Regions from separate parts of the Robertmurraya sp. GLU-23 genome, predicted to be linked through region 1. Evidence: riboswitches for the same ligand, from Rfam matches in the RefSeq annotation. Region 1 holds a riboswitch; each other region holds the start of a gene.
What was found. A riboswitch is a leader RNA that binds a small molecule or an ion and turns the genes downstream of it on or off. The one in region 1 is predicted to bind lysine.
Positions count from the first base shown of each region.

Region 2: it holds a riboswitch for lysine, as region 1 does, so the genes downstream of both, ACVBAX_RS00500 (aspartate kinase) here and ACVBAX_RS14080 (amino acid permease) in region 1, are expected to answer to the same signal.
Region 3: it holds a riboswitch for lysine, as region 1 does, so the genes downstream of both, ACVBAX_RS14705 (transporter substrate-binding domain-containing protein) here and ACVBAX_RS14080 (amino acid permease) in region 1, are expected to answer to the same signal.

Region 1 is NZ_JBRKCV010000008.1:36,131-43,416, reverse strand. It holds gene ACVBAX_RS14110 (nuclease-related domain-containing protein) at 1-35, opposite strand, end outside; gene ACVBAX_RS14105 (cupin domain-containing protein) at 187-528, shown strand; gene ACVBAX_RS14100 (fatty acid desaturase) at 568-1,620, opposite strand; gene mscL (large conductance mechanosensitive channel protein MscL) at 1,877-2,266, shown strand; gene ACVBAX_RS14090 (DUF4395 domain-containing protein) at 2,752-3,186, shown strand; gene lepB (signal peptidase I) at 3,362-3,901, shown strand; lysine riboswitch at 3,983-4,163, shown strand; gene ACVBAX_RS14080 (amino acid permease) at 4,277-5,701, shown strand; gene ACVBAX_RS14075 (amino acid ABC transporter ATP-binding protein) at 5,840-6,583, opposite strand; gene ACVBAX_RS14070 (amino acid ABC transporter permease) at 6,602-7,285, opposite strand.
Region 2 is NZ_JBRKCV010000001.1:100,410-107,695, forward strand. It holds gene ACVBAX_RS00485 (electron transfer flavoprotein subunit alpha/FixB family protein) at 1-639, shown strand, start outside; gene trxA (thioredoxin) at 856-1,170, shown strand; gene uvrC (excinuclease ABC subunit UvrC) at 1,289-3,061, shown strand; lysine riboswitch at 3,126-3,306, shown strand; gene ACVBAX_RS00500 (aspartate kinase) at 3,423-4,652, shown strand; gene ACVBAX_RS00505 (YslB family protein) at 4,724-5,176, opposite strand; gene ACVBAX_RS00510 (succinate dehydrogenase cytochrome b558 subunit) at 5,505-6,113, shown strand; gene sdhA (succinate dehydrogenase flavoprotein subunit) at 6,183-7,286, shown strand, end outside.
Region 3 is NZ_JBRKCV010000008.1:169,134-176,419, forward strand. It holds gene ACVBAX_RS14680 (sigma-70 family RNA polymerase sigma factor) at 1-1,438, opposite strand, end outside; gene ACVBAX_RS14685 (hypothetical protein) at 1,661-1,858, opposite strand; gene ACVBAX_RS14690 (hypothetical protein) at 2,044-2,844, shown strand; gene ACVBAX_RS14695 (amino acid ABC transporter ATP-binding protein) at 2,916-3,650, opposite strand; gene ACVBAX_RS14700 (amino acid ABC transporter permease) at 3,671-4,414, opposite strand; gene ACVBAX_RS14705 (transporter substrate-binding domain-containing protein) at 4,476-5,312, opposite strand; lysine riboswitch at 5,418-5,600, opposite strand; gene guaD (guanine deaminase) at 5,791-7,158, shown strand; gene deoD (purine-nucleoside phosphorylase) at 7,248-7,286, opposite strand, start outside.

The DNA of each region.
Region 1 (7,286 bases):
AGCTTTAATGGAACCGTTAATTCTTTTACAATCAATTGGCATCTTCCTTTCTATTAGCATCATCTATGCATTCGACAAAATCCCCCTTTTTTCCTCTACCGTTTTCTCAAAAAGATTGATTCAAATCACATCAAAATATTACGTAACAAGATATGATTGATTCATATAGAAGGAAAGGAACTGATCATGATGCAAAAACAAAGCTTATCTACTTTTATCACATATAATGAAGAAAAATTTACGAAACGAATTATTTTTAAAGAAGGGGAGAGTACGGTATTCGTCTTAAACTTTTCGGGAAATCAAGCACTGCCTGCCCATAAACACCCTGGAACAAATGTGTTCATTCAGGTGGTAGAGGGAGAAGGAACCTTCCGTGTGGATGGAGAAAGTTTGGCTGTATCCAAACATGATGTGATTCATTTTACGGGGGAAGAGGAAATGTCTTTCGTGAATGGTGGGGGAAATACAAGCTTGTATGTGATGCTAAACAAGATTCCAGATGAAAGATATGTAAAAGAAATCTAAAAAAAATGCTCACCTAACCAGGTGAGCATTTTACTTTATTTATTTCTCGTCAGCTGTAGGGTGCTTTCCGCTTAAGTGCAGGCTAGCTTTTCCTTCTTCGAGAAGATGTTGAATGTCTTTGAATTTTACAAAGCGCTTATTTTCATCATCAAATAATTTGAAGTGAATGGACTCAAGACTTGTACCTAGAGTAACGGTTGTTGCTTTTTGTAATGGTGGCGTTGATTCATGTGCTTTTTCTAGATTGTAGTTCGGAACCTTAGGTGCTAGATGATGCACATGGTGAAAGCCGATGTTTCCAGTTACCCATTGCAAGATCTTTGGAAGCTTGTAATAAGAGCTTCCTTCAACAGCCGCCTTCACATAGTTCCACTCTTCTTCGTGTTCAAAATAGCTGTCTTCATATTGATGTTGTACGTAAAATAACCAAATTCCTAATGCACCAGCAACAAACAAAATAGGAGCGTGGACAAGAAGGAAAGCTTTCCAGCCAACTAACCAAATCATAAACGCATACAACACAACGATCGCAATATTATTGAAATAAGTGTTGAGACGCTCTTTACGTTTTGCATCTTTTACATTAATACGGTTGGTAACAAGGAACAAGAATATCGGTCCTAGAACGAACATAACAAACGGATTACGGTACATTCTGTATTGAAGACGTTGAGTTGGTGTAGCAGCTAAATACTCTTCAACTGTCATGACCCAAATGTCACCAATGCCACGCTTATCTAAATTTCCACTTGTTGCGTGGTGGATATTGTGGCTTCTCTTCCACTGTTCATAAGGAAACATCGTTATAATCCCACTGATGTTTCCGATTAGGGCGTTTGCTTTACGATTTTTAAAGAACGATTGGTGACAGCAATCATGGAAAATGATAAAGATTCGAATCACAAATCCAGCCGCAACAATAGCGAGTGGCAACGTTAGCCAATAAGAAATTGAAAGACTTGCGTACGCTAAGTACCATAAACCAAAGAAAGGAATAAATGTGTTTATCATTTGTTTTATACTTTTACTTATATCTGACTTTTCAAAAGGGACAACGCTTTTTCTTAATTCAGCCGTTTTTTGCTTGCTCATAAAAGCCTCCTACAAGGTTTTGAATTTATCTACTGTTATTGTAGTGTTTATGAGCTGGTCATGAAAAGGCATAAATGTATAGAGTAGGACATGACAAATGTCATGTTTCAAGAAAAATTTCAAAAGAAATGACTGGAAAACCCTATAACAATTCGAAAAATGTAGACATCTTCGTTTCATGAGCATAATTTTACATACGTTCCCTAATTCAAGATATACTAGTCTGTATGTATACATTTAAATAGGAGGACATAAAATGTGGCAGGATTTTAAGAAGTTTGCTTTAAAAGGAAATGTGATTGACCTGGCTGTCGGGGTAGTTATCGGTGGGGCCTTTAGTAAAATTGTTAGCTCGCTTGTAGACAATATCCTTATGCCGATTGTAGGGCTTTTATTAGGGGGCTTTGACTTTACAAAGCTCGAATATACATATGATGATGCAACCATTAAATATGGTCAGTTCATACAAAATGTCGTTGATTTCTTTATTATTGCTTTTTCCATTTTCCTCTTTATAAGATTATTACAGAAGTTTAGAAAGAAGCAAGAAGTAAAATCGGAAGTAAAGGCACCAACAACGGAGGAAAAATTGCTTTCGGAAATTCGTGATATTTTAAAGGAACAACAGCAACAAAAGGGTGTGTAAAAAAGAAGCGCTATGTCGTATTAGCATCATTATTGGTATATAAAAATAGGAAAACTCGCCAAATTGGCGAGTTTCTTTATTAACATAAAAGTTGCTGACTCCTGCATCTAGGTTCAAGTGGGGGCCTCACTTATCGGTTGGGGGAGCAGGTTAAGCACCGGAGCGGATAAATAGACGGAACATTTCCGTTTAAACTAGTAACTATTACTAAAGAAGGCTTCAATAGACGGAGAGATTCCGCCTATTGACTTTAAAACTTCGAAAATGGGGGATTTTGCTTTGCATAATCGGAAAACCTCCTCTTATTTACTACGAAACCTACGCCATTTTGCATTTAACCGGAAAACCTCCGCTTATTTTACAGAAAAGATTTAGGCCAATTATCATTTTTTCCTTCTATTAGTGTCATCCTAATTTGTATACAAATGCCTGGATATTCGGTAAAATAAATTACCAACTAATCCTATAATAAAGGTGTGATATAGATGTCAGCTAACGTCGTTCGTACGATTCCCAAGCCACTTGTGCAAATCAACCAGTCGATCATAGTCCTCTCCGTTATCCTTACATGGGTGACAAATATGGAATGGATTTTATTGATTCCTCTACTTTCAGGTGTATGTGGAGTTATTTTTCGTATCAATCCAATCATGGAGGTAGCGAAGCGGTTTTTAAAAAGGGAACCATCAACGTACCTGCAAGAAGATTGGGAGCAGCAGCAGTTTAATCAAAAAATCGCCATTCTATGTTTAGGGGCAGGTTTTATGGGGTTTGCCTTTAATCTGCCAGTGGTAGGATATATATTTACAATATTAGTCGCGATTGCTGCGACCGTTGCCCTTTTAGGTTTTTGTATTGGTTGCTTTATTCATTATCAATGGAAAATGTATCAATACAGAAAATTGAAGAGTCAGCAATAAGGATAGATGAGAAGTCAGCACTAGTGCTGACTTTTTTATTTGGCATTTCCTAGATATTTTTGGTGAATCTTGTCTAACGATTTATGGGCTGAGAGTGAGCTTTGGTAACCGTGGGTAATAAGTGATTATGATAAAATGTAAACAAGTTTATTACATAAAAAGGGAGCAGAATAGGATGGGAGAAACTAAGAAGAGGCAAGAAATAATTAGCTGGGGTAAATCGGTGTTTATTGCTTTCGCTATCGTAGTCGTCGTTCGTACATTTGTCTTTGCTCCTTATATTGTGGATGGTGCCTCTATGGAACCAACTCTTCACGATCAAGAGAAAATATTTGTTAACAAAGTCAATACCGACAAAATTGAACGTGAGGACATTGTGATTATTAAAGGAGAAGGCGAAAATTACGTCAAAAGAATTATTGGCTTGCCTGGTGATATGATCGAAATCAGGGATGATCAGTTACTAATCAATGGCGCTGTTCACAGCGAAGAGTATTTAGAGAGTAATCGGGAGCAGGCGCATGAACAAGGTAGTGTGTTAACGGGAGATTATGGGCCTACTATGGTTCCGGAAGGTCATTATTTTGTATTGGGTGACAATCGACTTCGCAGTATGGACTCAAGGAATGGTCTTGGTTTTATTAAGAAGGAAAAGATTGTCGGAGTTAGTGAGTTTGTGTTTTATCCGTTTAGTGATGTTCGAACGGTACAATAGCAATTAATCCCATTGACATAAAAACGCTCATGAATTATTCTAGTAAAGCATTTTAAATTAAATATGATCCTCATCAGCTCAAGATGAGGTAGAGGTTGCGAAAAATATTAGTAGGTTGGATGAGAGCCAGAGGAGCTCCATGATTTCAGTTGAAAGGAATTTTCGCCGAAGCACTATAATTCTCTGACTATAGTAGCTGGGACTACATCGAATAGGTGTAGGACTGTCATAGCTCGAAAAGCTATGTTGAACTATCCATTTGCCTGATGCGTTTATTGTAAAGCACACTGTACTCACGTTTTGGTGTGTTTTTTTATGTTTATTAGGGCCTCTATACTTGAGAGATGGGGAAGTATAATAGAAAGGAATATTATCATGGGAAAACAAACGAAGTTAGGTTTATGGATATTAACGGCATTAGTCGTTGGAAATATGGTAGGTTCGGGTATCTTTATGCTGCCACGTTCACTATCAGAAGCGGCAAGTCCGGCGGGGGTTATTCTCGCTTGGTTATTTACAGGAGCGGGAGTGTTAGTAACTGCGCTGGTGTTTGGGAATTTAGGAATGAGAAAGCCAAATTTAAATGGTGGACCACAAATTTATGCGAAAGAGCTTTTTAAACCAAATTCTAGAGGGTCTGTTCTTTCTGGGTTCATGGCGACTTGGGGTTATTGGATTGGTAACTTAGCGGGGAATATTGCGATCATTACAACATTCGCTAGTTATTTATCAACGTTCTTTCCAATTTTAACGAGTCAGGCTGAGTTATTTACCGTTGGTTCGTTTATTTTAAAGGTTGGTAATGCCTTAACTTTTGTGGTTTGTTCGATTTTATTATGGGGAACTCACTTCATTATTTTACGAGGGTTAGAAAATGCAGGGAAGTTAAACTTCATGGCAACAGCTTCTAAAGTGGCAGGTTTCTTCATCTTCATTATTGTTGCGTTGTTTGCATTTGAGGCTTCGCATATGCTTCCTATGGTTGAGCCACGTTTCGATGAGAGTGGGGCAACGGTCGGACTGATGGGTCAGATTAGCAATGCAGCGGTTGCTACCCTTTGGGCGTTTATCGGTGTGGAATCGGCGGTTGTTTTTGCGGGACGTGCCAAGAAGCAAATTGACGTCAAGCGTGCAACGATTCTAGGGTTGTTCATCGCGTTAGCCATCTATATTGGAGTAAGTACATTAGTGATGGGCTTACTAAGCCAAGAGGCGTTAATTGCGTCGGACAAGCCATTAATTGATGCGATTGTCTCCGTGCTTGGACCTGTTTCTGGAAAAGTGTTAGCAGGTATTGGATTAATCAGCTTATTTGGTTCTACCATTGGTTGGGTGATGTTAAGTGCAGAAGTTCCGTACCAAGCAGCGAAGCAAGGTCTGTTTTTACCTTCTTTCTTAAAGGAAAATGAGAAGAATATTCCGGTGTTATCAATGATTATCACAAACTCATTGGGACAGTTATTTATTTTCTCAACGATTTCAAATTCCATCTCTGCGGCGTTTGACTTTGTTATTTATATTGCAACCTTATCTTACCTGGTTCCGTACTTCATTGCAGCTGTATTTCAGTTAAAGCTAGTGATCACAGGTGAAACGTATGAAGGCCAAGCAAGATCAAAAGTGGTGGACGGTGTCATTGCTTTACTAGCGACCTTATATTCAGTATGGGTGATCTACGCGGGTACAGCAGACATCAAAACCTTCATGTTCGGAGTGGCTCTCCTTGCAAGTGGAATCTTCTTCTACGGCCCAGTAGCAAGAGCACACAAACAAAAACCAAAAACCAAAAAAGCAGCCTAACGGCGGTGACAACGGCGGTGACAGACACCACCAAAAGACAAATGAGGCCAAAGTGTCCACGGAGGGTGTCTGTCACCGCTCGTGGACAAAAAGGGGTAGAGTGTCCTTCTGGGAAGGACACTTTACCCCTTTTCTTGTTCAACGTGCGACTTTATTAAGAAACTGCTGCGTTCTTGGGTTGGTGGAGAGGGTGAAGATTTCTTCTGGTGTTCCTTTTTCTGCAATTAGTCCTTGATCCATGAAAATGACTTGGTCTGCTACGTCTCTAGCGAACTCCATTTCATGGGTAACAACGACCATCGTCATTCCTTCTTCAGCAAGATCCTTCATGACTTTTAACACGTCACCAACAAGCTCCGGATCTAGCGCCGAGGTGGGTTCGTCAAATAATAAGACTTTCGGATCCATCGCCATTGCTCTGGCAATCCCCACACGTTGCTGCTGGCCACCTGATAATTGATGAGGGTACATTTCCGCTCGGTCGCTCAGTCCAACCTTGGCGAGTAAATCGAGAGAACGCTTTTTGGCCTCCGATTTTGAGCGTTTTAACACCACGACCTGTCCCTCCATTACGTTCTCAACAACCGTTAAGTGTGGAAACAGGTTGTACGATTGAAACACCATGCCCGTTTGTTGACGAAAGAGGGTCATTTGAGTCGGTTTTAGCTTCGTTCCTGATTGAAACTGAAGCTCTTTCTCCCCAATCGTAATCGACCCTTGGTTTGGAATCTCCAATAAATTCAGACAGCGTAAAAGGGTGGTTTTCCCTGAACCAGAAGGGCCAATAATTACAGCGGTTTTCCCCTTTTCCACCTCTAAGTCAATTCCTTTTAAAACATCAATCTCTCCAAAGCTTTTATATAAATTTTCTAGTTTAATCATCGCCAATACTCTCCCTTCCTACTTGGCTACGCTACGGTCAAAGCGACGTTCGAGCATGGATTGAGCATAGGACAGTACCGTACTGAACATTAAATAAATAAAAGCTACCTCAATATAAAGCCAAAGAGGTTCATACGTAGCTGCAGCCACCTGTTGTCCTTTTTGAAACATCTCTGTAACCGTGATCGTTGCAGCAAGGGAAGTGTCTTTTACCAGGCTGATAAAAGAGTTTCCAAGTGGTGGAACCGATACTCTAATGGCTTGTGGGAGGATGATTCGTCTCATGGCTTGTGCCCGAGTCATACCAATCGAAAAGGCTGCTTCCCACTGTCCCTTAGGAGTAGACAGGATCGCGGCACGAATAATTTCCGAGCTATACGCTCCTTTATTTAAGGTAAAACCAAGTACGGCAGCTGGGAATGGATCAAGCGTAATTCCCACACTTGGAAGACCGTAAAATAGGATAAATAATTGAACAAGTAACGGTGTACCCCGAAAGATCCACACATAAAATTTTGCAATCGCAACGAGAGGTTTAATCCCTGATATGCGAGCTATTGCTGTGAAAAACGCTAATATAAGACCAAGTGTAAATGTGATTAGTGTTAATGGAACCGTAAAATATAAACCAGCTTTTAAAATAGGAAAAAAGGAATCGCTAAGGATTCCTATAATTCGTTCCGCTCTTTCATCTAAGACCATT
Region 2 (7,286 bases), on a different contig from region 1:
GGATTAATCTCAGATGCAACAGCTATTGAAGTAGCTGGTGGAAATGTTGTATTTACTAGACCAATCTACTCTGGTAAAGCTTTTGAAAAGAAGATTGTGACGGATGGAGTTATTTTTGCAACCATCCGACCGAATAACATTGCTGCACTTCAAAAGGATGAATCACTTTCAGGAGAAGTCAATTCATTAGCTGTCGATATAAAAGGTTTACGTACAATTATTAAAGAGGTTGTACGAAAAGCTAGTGAGGGTGTAGATTTATCAGAAGCAAAGGTTGTTATTGCGGGTGGACGTGGTGTGAAGAGCGAAGAAGGCTTTGAGCCTTTAAAAGAACTGGCTACCGTACTTGGAGGAGCAGTTGGAGCTTCAAGGGGTGCATGTGACGCAGAGTACTGTGATTACTCCTTACAAATTGGTCAAACAGGAAAAGTTGTGACACCGGACCTTTATATTGCTTGCGGAATTTCTGGAGCGATTCAGCATTTAGCTGGAATGTCTAACTCAAAGGTCATTGTGGCTATTAATAAAGACCCAGAAGCAAATATTTTTAAAGTGGCTGACTATGGAATTGTCGGAGATCTGTTTGAAGTGGTACCACTTTTAACAGAGGAATTTAAAAAAATGAAAATCAATGCGTAACGGGCAATGAGCGGTTTATAAGAGCCGCTCTTTCCTTTTTCATGCTGTTTCGACAAGAGAATATCGTTTCATAAAATGGGCAAATTACATAAGAAAACAGCTGCAAGACATATTATTAGCATCGACTGAAAAACGGTGATATACTGACGTTAGTATTTTACTACTAAAAGGCAATCGAGACATATTTCTCGAAGCAATACTTAAGGAGGCATGAAAATGGCTATTTCAAATGCAACAGATCAAAACTTTTCAACAGAAACTGGTTCAGGCCTAGTGCTTGCAGATTTTTGGGCTCCATGGTGTGGTCCATGTAAGATGATTGCTCCTGTTCTTCAAGAGCTTGATTCAGAAATGGGAGACAAAGTCAAAATCGTTAAAATCGATGTTGACGAAAACCAAGAAACTGCAGCAAAGTTTGGAGTTATGAGCATCCCAACACTTCTTATCATGAAAGATGGCGAAGTAATTGATAAAGTTGTCGGCTTCCAACCGAAGGAAGCTTTAGAAGAGCGCTTAAACTCTCATCTATAAAATGTGTAAACCACTCGATCCTGAGTGGTTTTTTCTTTTCCAGTGGGCTCCTACTATATATCCCCTCAAAAAAACTTTATAATAAAATCAGAGTGTTTTGTAGTTGGAGGTGTACCTTTTGAATGAGATGATAAAAAATAAACTTGCTTTATTACCTGATCAGCCTGGATGTTATTTGATGAAGGATCGGCAAGGGACAATTATATATGTTGGTAAAGCGAAAGTATTAAAAAATCGTGTCAGGTCGTACTTTACTGGATCTCACGATGGAAAAACGCAAAGGCTCGTTTCTGAAATTGAGGATTTTGAATATATCGTTACATCGTCCAATATTGAAGCACTAATTCTCGAGTTAAATTTAATAAAGAAACATGATCCTAAGTACAATGTGATGTTAAAGGACGATAAAACATATCCTTTTATTAAGTTAACTGCAGAAAGGCATCCACGCCTGATTACAACTCGTAAGGTCAAAAAGGACAAAGGGAAATATTTTGGTCCATACCCGAATGTGTCTGCTGCGAACGAAACAAAAAAGCTTTTGGATCGAATCTATCCTTTGAGAAAATGCTCAACATTGCCTGATAGAGTATGCTTATATTATCATCTTGGACAATGTTTGGCTCCTTGTGTAAAGGAAGTAAAAGAATCGACCTACAAAGAACTTGTAGAAGAAATTACAAAGTTTTTAAATGGTGGTTATAAGGACATTAAAAAGGACCTTACACTTAAGATGCAAGCTGCTGCAGAAGAGCTTGATTTCGAAAGAGCAAAGGATTTCCGCGATAAAATAGCCCATATAGAAGCAACAATGGAAAAACAAAAAATGACAACGACTGATTTTACTGACCGAGATGTGTTCGGCTATTCGGTTGATAAAGGGTGGATGTGTGTTCAAGTATTTTTTGTTCGCCAAGGCAAGCTCATTGAGAGAGACATTTCCATGTTCCCTATTTATGGAGAAGCAGAAGAAGAATTTTTAACGTTCTTAGGTCAATTCTACGATCAATCCAGTCATTTTAAACCAAAAGAGATACTTTTACGGGATGAAGTAGATCTAGAATTAGCGGGACAACTTCTACAAACAAAGGTATTGCAGCCGAAACGTGGACAGAAGAAAGACCTAGTTGAGTTAGCTACAAAAAATGCAAGCATTGCTCTAAAAGAAAAATTCTCTCTCGTGGAGCGAGATGAAGAGAGAACGATTAAAGCAGTCGAGCAACTTGGAGAGCAACTGGGAATTTATACTCCTCACCGAATTGAAGCTTTTGATAACTCAAATATCCAAGGAACAGACCCAGTATCGGCAATGGTTGTATTTATTGATGGGAAATCAGCAAAAAGAGAGTATCGAAAATACAAAATTAAGTCTGTTGAGGGTCCTGATGATTATGAATCGATGAGGGAAGTCACAAGACGCAGATATTCTCGTGTGCTTAAAGAAAACCTCCCACTTCCTGATCTAATTATGATAGATGGTGGAAAAGGACATGTAGAAGCGGTAAGAGATATTTTGGAAAATGAACTTGGTTTAGATATTCCGATAACTGGGCTCGTTAAAGATGATAAACATAGAACCTCACAGCTTTTATACGGGAAGCCATTAACGGTCGTGCCGCTTGAACGGAATAGCCAGGAATTTTATTTGCTTCAAAGAATTCAAGACGAAGTGCATCGTTTTGCCATCACGTTTCACAGGCAACTTCGAGGGAAAAATGTGTTTCAGTCGATTTTGGATGATGTACCGGGAATCGGTGAGAAAAGGAAGAAACAATTATTAAAAGCCTTTGGGTCGGTAAAAAAAATGAAGGAAGCACACAAAGAGGACTTTTTATCTATTGGACTTCCACAAAATACAGTAGATCTGTTAATGAAAAAATTACAAGAATAGCATTGTCGTCACTAGGAGGCTGTGCTATAATTAGGAAAATTTTATATTAATCACTTAATCGTTAAGTGAAGGTAGAGGTGCGAGCACCAATAGTAACAGCTTTGAGAATACTGAGATTCGATGAGAAGCTGTGAAAGGGGATGTTCGCCGAAGTGGATAGGTCTCTGAATTGCCGTATCTGCTGGTCCTGTATTGAATAAATACTGGATTGTCAAGACAGTATGTCTTGGAGAGCTATCTCACTGTGTATAAGTCCGTATTTTTGTACGTTCATTCACGCAGCCATGAGATATCTCTCATGGCTTTTTTTGTATTTTCAAAAAAGGCACATGAAAGAGATGAAAAGAAAGTAGGGGTAAATATGGGATTGGTTGTCCAAAAGTTTGGTGGTACATCGGTAGGAAATGTTGATCGTATTAAGCATGTAGCCGATCGAGTAATTGAAGAAAAGATGCGAGGGAACGACGTAGTAGTCGTTGTGTCTGCAATGGGGAAAGCAACAGACGAATTAGTGGGTCTAGCAAATCAAATCTCAAGCCGTCCAAGCAAACGTGAAATGGATATGCTTCTCACGACAGGTGAGCAAGTCACGATCGCATTATTGTCGATGGTGTTAATAGAAAAAGGCTATGAAGCAATATCCTTTACTGGTTGGCAAGCAGGAATTGAAACAGAGGCAGTTCATGGAAATGCTAGGATTTTACACATTAATACAACTAAAATTCAAACTGAGCTACATAAAGGGAAAATAGTAGTCGTAGCCGGCTTTCAAGGAATCGCGATTGATGGGGCGGTGTCAACTCTTGGTCGAGGTGGATCGGATACAACAGCAGTGGCATTAGCAGCCGCATTAAAAGCTGATAAATGCGATATTTATACCGATGTAACAGGTGTATTTACAACAGATCCACGTTATGTGAAAGAGGCAAGAAAGCTTAAGTCTGTTTCTTATGATGAAATGTTAGAGTTAGCTAACTTAGGTGCGGGAGTGTTACATCCAAGAGCCGTTGAATATGCAAAAAATTATGCGGTCCCACTTGAAGTGCGGTCAAGTATGGAGCGAGAAAATGGAACGATAATTGAGGAGGAAGTATCAATGGAACAAAGTTTAGTTGTAAGAGGTGTTGCTTTTGAAGATGAAATTACGAGAGTAAGTGTTTTAGGCCTTCCAAATGGATTAACAAATCTGTCAACGATCTTCACCATCTTAGCAAAAAATCATTTGAACGTGGATATTATTATTCAAAGTATGACGAATGAATCAACGACAAACTTATCTTTTTCTATTAAGAGCACAGATTTAGAAGAAACTATGGCTGTTCTACAAGCTAATAAAGATTCCTTGAAATATGCAAGTATAGAAGCAGAACCAAACCTTGCAAAAGTATCGATTGTTGGTTCAGGGATGATTTCCAATCCTGGGGTTGCAGCAGAAATGTTTGAAGTGCTAGCCGCAGGGGGGATTCAGGTAAAGATGGTAAGTACCTCTGAAATTAAGGTTTCTACAGTGATAGAGGAAGCACAGATGCTGAAAGCAGTTGAAGCACTTCATGAAGCATTTGAGTTGTCTGGAAAATCTGTTAAAGCATAGAAGCAGTGCGGTAAGTTAAAAAATGAGACAAACTAAAAAGCTTTCATAAAAATATGAAAGCTTTTTAAGTACTATTCAATAGAATCTTTTCTATCCCAACGTACAGTGAAGGAAACCGTAGCGAGCTTTTTCTTCGGGTGTTCATACGTTTCAGTAATTACCTGTTTTTGTTCTTCCATTTGTTGAGCCAAGAATCCTGCTTCCAATTGGAATTGACAGTCTGGATGCTCTTTAAAGCGATTTTTGATTAAGTCACTCGATAATTCAAACTCAAGCTCATTCTTTTTTTCAGATTTAATTTGTAGTGTGCCCCAACCTGCCTGTTGGAAAAAAGTAATAATTTCTTCGACCGACTGCAAAGGGTACTTTCTGGCTAAAGCCTTACCTGCCCAGTATAAAATAGAAGCTGTTTCTCTTCCAAGAATGTCTGGAAGAAGCACTTCTCTTAGTAATTCATATCCAAAGGCTGGAACAAGTGCAGGATCTGTGGCCGAAATAGGTTGTTCTAATTTCAATTCACTCAAAACATGTCCCCCACTTTCTATTATTCTATTATATACGTTTTCCGGGGAAATACGCATGAAAACAAAAAAAACTGATTTAAAAAATTTTTACATTAATTGTTATATCAATATAAAAGAAAGCGCTGTAAGATGTTTGTATATAAGCATTAATAGCGATATCAATATATTAAAAATATTTTGTATATATAGAGCATTTTATGTATCCGTTTTCTTGACGCTCTTTCATGTTGGGAGTAAAATGAACATGTCACATAATTGTAAAAATTATTGTAAAAAAAACGGATATTATTTTAGTCATTCCGTTTAATTTTTAAGGGGGGTAAAGTTCATGGCAGGAAACCGAGAGTTTTTTTATCGAAGATTACACTCGCTGCTTGGAGTCATTCCAGTTGGTCTATTTCTTGTGCAGCACCTTGTAGTCAATCATTTTGCAACTGGGGGGGAAGAATCATTTAACAAAGCGTCTCATTTTATGGAGAGTTTGCCGTTTCGATATGTATTAGAAACGTTCGTGATTTTTCTACCTTTATTATTCCACGCAATTTACGGGCTTTATATTGCGTTTACAGCAAAGAATAATACGAGTAATTATGGGTTTTTCCGCAATTGGATGTTCATGCTTCAGCGTATATCTGGAGTAGTAACACTAGTATTCGTAACATGGCATGTGTGGGAAACAAGAATTGCAGCAGCATTTGGTGCAGAGGTTAACTTCAATATGATGGAAAGCATTCTTTCGAATCCATTTATGCTCTGGTTCTATATCATCGGTGTGCTTTCAACCACCTTCCACTTTGCAAATGGACTATGGTCTTTCTTTGTAAGTTGGGGAATTACAGTTACACCACGTTCTCAACTTATTTCTACTTATGTTACATTAGGCGTTTTTATCGCCCTCTCCATAGTTGGTGTGCGCGCTATTTTTGCATTTATTTAATTTAATAGGTTCTAATTTTTATAGAAACGAACGGGATATACTTTGATATTAGTTAAGGAGTGACTCACGATGGGTAAAGGAAAGGTGATCGTAGTCGGCGGCGGTCTAGCTGGCTTAATGGCAACAATTAAAGTTGCGGAAGCAGGAAGTCCGGTCGAATTATTTTCATTAGTTCCAGTAAAACGTTCGCACTCTGTTTGTGCCCAAGGTGGTATTAACGGAGCGGTAAATACAAAAGGTGAAGGTGACTCTCCATGGGAGCACTTTGATGATACAGTATACGGCGGTGACTTTTTAGCGAACCAACCACCAGTTAAAGCAATGACAGAAGCCGCACCAGGAATTATCCATTTGCTTGATCGTATGGGCGTTATGTTCAACCGTACACCTGAAGGGCTTTTGGATTTCCGTCGCTTTGGTGGAACACAGCATCACCGTACCGCTTTTGCTGGTGCAACAACCGGGCAACAACTTCTATATGCACTAGATGAGCAAGTACGTCGCCACGAAGTAGCTGGTTTAGTTACTAAATATGAAGGATGGGAATTTCTTGGGTCTATTATTGACGATGAAGGGGTTTGCCGAGGAATTGTTGCTCAGAATCTCACATCAATGGAAATTAAGTCATTTGCAGCAGATGCTGTAATTTTGGCTACGGGTGGTCCTGGGATTATCTTTGGTAAGTCAACAAACTCAGTAATTAACACGGGCTCAGCAGCGTCCATTGCCTACCAACAAGGTGTGTATTATGCAAACGGAGAGTTCATACAAATTCATCCAACTGCGATTCCTGGTGACGATAAATTGAGACTTATGAGTGAATCCGCTCGTGGAGAAGGTGGACGAGTTTGGACGTATAAGGATGGAAAGCCATGGTATTTCTTAGAAGAGAAGTATCCAGCTTACGGAAATCTTGTTCCACGTGATATCGCCACTCGTGAAATCTTTCACGTCTGTGTTGATTTGAAGCTTGGTATTAATGGGGAAAACATGGTTTATCTGGATCTTTCTCATAAAGATCCAAAGGAACTAGACATTAAGCTTGGTGGTATTATCGAAATCTATGAAAAATTTATGGGTGACGATCCACGAAAAGTTCCTATGAAAATCTTCCCTGCTGTCCACTATTCTATGGGTGGTCTTTGGGTCGATTATGATCAAATGACTAATATT
Region 3 (7,286 bases), 130 kb from region 1:
TCTGCTCTCTATTAATGCTATATTGTAAAGAAGTTGCCGTTGGTGCAACGATTAATTTCTCAAATCGAACAGGAATCCCTTCGATATGAGTTTGTCCACCTAATGTATATTCCTTGGAAGGTTGTTTGGTTACTGGGATTTCGAAGTTCCATTCCCCTGTTTGATATTGATTGTTCCCGTAGCCCCAATATTGACTCTCCACATAGGCATCTCGATTGATCTCTAGAAGCTTATTGATCTTCAAATGGATGGTCTCGTTATCCTCCTTAAGTGGTAGTAAACTAATTTTCCCCTGATAAACATTCTTTTTCCCTTTATTTACATCCGATTCAAGATCAGGCGGAGAGTATTTCGGATAGGTATCATGGTTCATGATTTTATATGTGTTCTCCACAATAACCCCATCATCATAATTCATAAAATATTGATGATCTTCATTTGTATCTTCTATTTCATAAAAAACTACCGTCTGAATATCATCAGCTACCACGCCTTTAATCTCCACAATCACCCCGTCACTTTCCGCCTCCAGGTCTACCCTTTGACCCAGACCCTGTTGTAAAAAGGCACGCAACTGCTCATCTTCTTCGGTCCATGTATAATAGAGGTTGGAGAACAAACCGGTAAAAAAACCTATACCCATCAGCACTGTGAATACACTTGCAAAAACGAGCGCAACTTTTTTACGTTTTTTGTTCTTTTGTCGTCTGCGATTCTCCTTTTCTGCTAGTCTCCCTTTGACATTCTCCATGAAATCTGATGGTATATGAAAATCGCCCATCCGATCGGCATGGTTTAATAGCGATAACCTGACATCCTGAAAGGTAGCTAAATCCTCCTGACATTTTTCACAGTGATAAATATGCACTTCAAAATCGACCCTTTTCGGCCGCTCCATCGTTCTTTCTAAATAATCAATGTAATCCTTATGGTACTCTTTACAGCCATTAAAGGATTCTTCACTCTCCGTTTGTCTAAGAGATCGGATTCCGGAAAACAGACGACCTTTTATCTGATCCACTGAAATTCGGAGAATGCTTGCTGCTTCCTCCTGAGAAAGTCCTTTTACATATCTAAGGACCATGGCATCTTTTTCATCACCATTTAGTTGGTCAAGTGCCTTAAGTAACTCCGGACGAGGATCCCTTTCCTCTCGAGCCTGTATGCCATTATCCTGGGAAAGCTCTCGGCAGTTTTGTATGAAAAGGGATGTAACCCACAAATCGAATGATGATTCATGTTTAAATCGAGACCATTCCTTATGAACGTTTAAAATAGACCGGTAGAATAGCTCTTCTATTTGGTGCTGTTGATTAAGATAGAACCGCCCTAGCGTATAGAATGAATGCTTATGCTGCTCGAACCAATCGATAACTGGTTCAATGCGTTTTTCTCTTATCGTAGTGATAGAAGTGGAATCTAATTTTGTCGGGATCATATTTGCCCCCCTCTAACAATTTTTGGAATACTATATTCTTATTCTAATTCTTTATGGTCTATATATCTATTTGAAAAATGATATTCCTAGATCTAATAAGCACATTTATCCTACTTAATGTGAAACGAAAAAAAATTCAATCAAACGTTTGATTGAATTTTTTTTACTATTTAGGCGCGTCGTATGATACTGGAACCGGTCCCATATTACTTGTGTCCCTGTTCAATCTTCCTCAATAACCCTAGCCACATCTTTACCGCAATTTTTACATTTACCTTTTAACACAATACCGAAATCATGCTCTTCTATTAAAAAAGCAGTAATCGTTGTTACATCTGAGCAATTCCCACACCAAACATTACTTAGTAGACTATTTCTTATCTCTTTTGGAATGGAAAGCCATTTTTTATTTGCATCCATCTGTAAAACCCCTTCTATAATTTTTTTACCATTACTTAATTTAGACAAAATAGAATCAACGTAACGTAACTCTCACTACATTCTACTCCAAAACTGTTCAAAAATCCGTCACAAATATCCAAAAACCACCCTGTCCTTTTGAACCGCCCTTCTCTATATAAACAATGAAGGGACGGTGCCAAGGAATGAATTTGAAAAATGGCGGTATTGAACAATTCGAACAGTATTCTCAATTTTCTTCTTTAAAAGAATTTAATACTCATATGGAAATGTGGTTGGCTGTTCACAAGGATGATTTTTCTAAGGGAGAGCGAGTTGGCTTAAAGCGACTCGTTCGTTTTGCTGCGAAAATCCCTGGCGTTTGCAATGCCAAAATTGGGACCGTATTAAAAGCAATTTATGAGGAACACAACGGGTACGGTATCTCACGATCTACTTTCAAGCGAATGATTCAAAAAGCGATTGGTTTAGGACTATTGATCGTTCATGAAACCGAAAGAAAAAATGGTTCTCAGTCTAGTAATTTGTATGTATTTCAACCTTTTCCTACAAATGAACTACCTAAGGAAGATAATTTGAACCACCATAATAAAACTAGTAATCCTTCTAAAACTAAAAATATAAAGATTAAAGAACGTAAAGAAATGGATTCATCCGAACCTACAGAGAATACGGATAACAAGCCTCTTGATTTCACTTACACAAGTGACCGAGTTCCTTACTCCTTCTCTCAAGTCGTCAGATACTTCTTTCCAGAAGCAAAGCAGATTGAAGAATTCTGGAGAATGGCCCAAATTTCTGCCTATCGAAATAACTTTGAAAGCCAAACAGATCTCGTGATAAATATGGCCGTTCACTCCTTTAAACAAATGATTAGTAAGCTCAAAGGAAGCACCATACAAAAACCTATTGCCTATTATTACGGAATCCTGAATAAAAAGTTTGAAGAGCTTTATTTTGAAGAGTTATATGAATTGGGGTTTTGAGAGTAGTTTTCTAAATGAAAAAAACCTCCAATTGCTACTATAACAATTGGAGGTGCAGTTAGTATAATTGCTTAATTTAATGTACGCTTCAAGAATTCTCTTGTGCGTTCTTGGGTTGGATTAGTGAAAATCTGCTCTGGAGTGCCTTCTTCGGCAATCACTCCTTGGTTCATAAAGACCACTCGATCCGATACTTCTTTGGCAAATTCCATTTCATGCGTCACGATCAACATCGTCAGACCAGATTCTGCGAGTTCCTTCATGACTTTGAGAACTTCCCCTACCATTTCTGGGTCAAGAGCAGACGTTGGTTCATCAAATAGCATCACATCTGGGTCCATGGAAAGGGCTCTAGCAATGGCCACACGTTGCTTTTGGCCACCCGATAGTTGTTTGGGTTTTGCGTTAATATATTTATCCATTCCAACCACCTTCAAGTACTTCATCGCTACTTTTTCGGCTTCTTCCTTGGAGCGTTTGAGTACTTTGACTTGTCCTACCACACAGTTCATTAGAACATTGTGATTGTTAAAAAGGTTAAATTGTTGGAACACCATACCTAGATGCTGTCGGTAAGCCGCTACATCATGCTTGTCATCTAGTATATTTTCGCCATGATAAATAATTTTTCCGCCGCTTGGTTTTTCTAAAAGATTCACACAACGAAGAAGAGTGGACTTACCAGAACCTGAGGAACCGATAATGGTAACTACTTCTCCTTTGTTCACTGAAAAATTAATGTCTTTTAATACTTCATGAGTTCCAAAGGATTTGTTTAAATGCTGAATATCAATAATCTTTTCCAAATTCTCTCCTCCTTCTCTCATTACTTTTGAGCCACTTCTATTTGTGTTTCGTTAACAATCATCGTATAGCTTTCAGAGCCATCTAATTTCTTTTCAATATATAGCAAGATTCTTGTCACGATAAAGGTCATCACAAAATAAATCAGACATGCGACGAAGAACGATTCAAAATATCTAAAGTTATTGCCTGAAATCGATTTGGTAACGAAAAATAATTCGGTCACGGAGATCACATTCAGAACGGACGTATCTTTAATATTAATAACAAATTGATTTCCTGTGGCAGGTAAAATATTTCGAATGACCTGTGGCAATACCACATTCCACATCGTTTGTAGATGATTCATTCCGATCGCATGTGCGGCTTCAAACTGTCCTTTTTCAATCGACACAATTCCACCACGTACAATTTCCGCCATATAAGCTCCTGTATTGATCGATACGACAAAAATAGCCGCCACAAACACATTCATATCGATACCGAATGCCATGGCAGATCCATAGAAAATAACCATGGCTTGTACAATCATTGGTGTTCCACGGAAGAATTCTATATATATGGAAATAATTAGGTTAATCACTTTTAAAAGTATCTTTTTCCCGCCACGTTCCGGCATAGGAATCGTTCGTATAACGCCTGCTAATAATCCAATCATTGCTCCAAAAATCGTTCCAACCAGAGCAATCAAAAGGGTTAACCCAGCACCACGAAGGAACATAGGCCAGTTTTCCGCAATGATTTTAATAACCCACTCAAGGCTCATTATTTCTCCTCCTTACCGTATAAAACCGACTGTATACTTATATACAGCCGGTTCCTGAATTCTATTTTGCTGCTGGTTGATTCGTAATAGCAGCATCCATGATGCTTGTTTGTTCTTCCTCTGAGATACCTGCTAAAATTTCATTGATCTTTTCTGTTAAATCACTGTCTTTTTTCAAACCAACAGCGATTGCTGTATCATCTTCTGATGTTTCGAAACCATCTTCAAATTCAACCATTACATAGTTTTCATTGGCTGCTGATGCACTAACTCCTTCTGGACGTTCTGAAACGTAACCATCAATGATCCCTGATTCTAAAGCAACTCTCATGGCCGGGAAGTTGTCCATCGCCGTTTTCTTGTTTACACCTTCGATTTGATCAATCACATTGTAGTGGAATGTATTTAATTGAGCTGTGATCTTCGCACCTTTGAAATCTTGGATCGAAGTAGCATTTTCATACTTGCTGCCTTTTTTCACAACCATTACTAAATTTGACTTGTAGTAATTATCCGTAAAGTCGATCGTTTCCTTACGCTCAGCTGTTGGTGACATTCCAGCAATAATCGCATCAATTTTACCTGATGTTAAAGCGGGTACTAAGCCATCCCACTCAGTTTTAACAATCACTAATTCTTTACCTAAACCTTCAGCGACTTTCTTAGCGATTTCCACATCATATCCACCAGCATACTCTGCAGAACCATCAATTTTAACTCCACCGTTAGAATCGTCGTTCTGAGTCCAGTTAAAAGGAGCATAACCCGCTTCTAAACCAACTTTAAATGTATTATCCTCTGATGATCCAGAATCAGAACCATTACTTGATCCACATCCGGCTAATAATAGAATCGATGAAACTAATAAAACTATGAATAATGATAACTTGTTTTTCATGATGTCTTTCCCCCTGTTATTTTATCGTACTAAAACAAAAAAACGACCTGAGATAAACTCAAGTCGCGTTATGCATAGTTGTCCTAAAGTCCCCTCTTTTATCCCAAATGAGATAGCACAACTCAATAAACGACTAAGTTTATCAAGACAGTCCTGCAGCTCTTAACTACAGACCCAGCATGTAATACTCGAGAATATTACAAACTTCGGCGACATTTCCTTCTCCTTAGCATCACTGCTTCTCAAACTCCACTAAAGACTGTTAAATATCGCGCCTCTACCCCACTGTAAAAAGTGAGGTCTTATTCAATTATCTTCTTATACTACAATACTATCTTTTAGTTCGTCAACTAGGTTTTTCTGGTAAGGTTCTACTTTATCAATAGATCATTTACTCTTATAAAAAATGTGTTTAAAATGGACTACGTTTTATCATTCCGTTACAATGGCCAATGTAGCGAACATTAGGAGGGTGTTTATGAGTACATATACGCATGTTTTTCACGGAACTGCTTTTTCTAGTTTTTCTCCTAAAAAAATTAATACATTAAAAAATTATTTATTCTTTGTGAATTCAAATGGAATGATTGAAAAAATGGTTGGACCTGAACACGAGGAATATCAATCCTTGTTAGCGGACTACCAAGGGCAGGAGAACTTTCATCAGTTAGCAGACGGGCAATATTTCCTCCCCGGTTTTGTGGATTTGCATGTCCATGCCCCACAATGGGCGCAATCAGGGACAGCATTGGATATTCCCCTCTACGACTGGCTTCACACGTATACATTTCCTTTAGAGTCCAAATATACAGATTTAACTTTTGCCCAAACAGTCTATGAAGATCTCGTAAATACACTACTTGCCAACGGCACAACGACAGTCCTTTACTTTGCAACCGTCCATAAAGAGGCAAGTCTATTATTAGCGGAAATATGTGCAAAAAAAGGACAGAGGGGTTTAGTAGGCAAGGTTGTCATGGATGATCCTGAACAAAACCCTGACTATTATCGGGATGCAGATGCCAAAACCGCGATAGCTGATACAGAGGAGTTTATTTTAGCAGTGAAGGAGCTAGCTAAAACAGTTAAACAAGGTGTGTATCCCGTTGTGACTCCTCGCTTTATTCCAAGTTGTTCGGACGAAGCACTTAAGGGCTTAGGGGAACTCGCAGCTAAGCATGATACACATGTTCAATCGCATTGTAGCGAAAGTGACTGGGCTCATAACTATGTACAAGACCGTTTTCACAAACATGATGCATTTGCCTTGCATGATTTTGGATTATTAGGTAAGAAATCTGTAATGGCTCATTGTAATTTCTTAGATGACAATGATGCAGAGCTTTTTGCTAAAACAGGAACAGCGATCAGCCATTGTCCATTGTCAAATGCCTACTTCGCAAATAGCGTGATCCCGATCAAACGTTTTCAGGCTATGGGTATTGATGTTGGATTAGGAACCGATATCTCAGCTGGCGCGACTCCTAGTCTTTATGATAATGCCAAGCAGGCGGTGGTCTCCTCTAGAATGCTAGAAGACGGGGTAAATCCGGCTCTTCCTGCCGAGGAACGGGGTGTACCAAATTCCCGCATTTCCATTCACGAGGCCTTTTACTTGGCTACAGCCGGCGGGGGAGAAAGCTTAAGCCTACCCATTGGGCGAATTCAAGAAAACTATGCATGGGACGTACAAATCATTGATACGAAATTACCAGCAGCCTGCCTGCCCATATTCGCTGAAAATGAAGAGTTAGATGATATTTTCCAAAAAATAATGTATCTTGTCCGTCCTGAACATATTCGGGAAGTTTGGGTACAAGGGGAAAAAGTCCAATCACGGCCTTAGGGATTGGCATTTAAAGGAGCATACGCAACGCCACATTGCGTTATCAATGTGGCGTTGCTGTTTGCCATTGCAGTGTGGTGAAGTAATTTTTATGCAAGCTCCAAAGCAATTTCCATCATTTTTGTAAA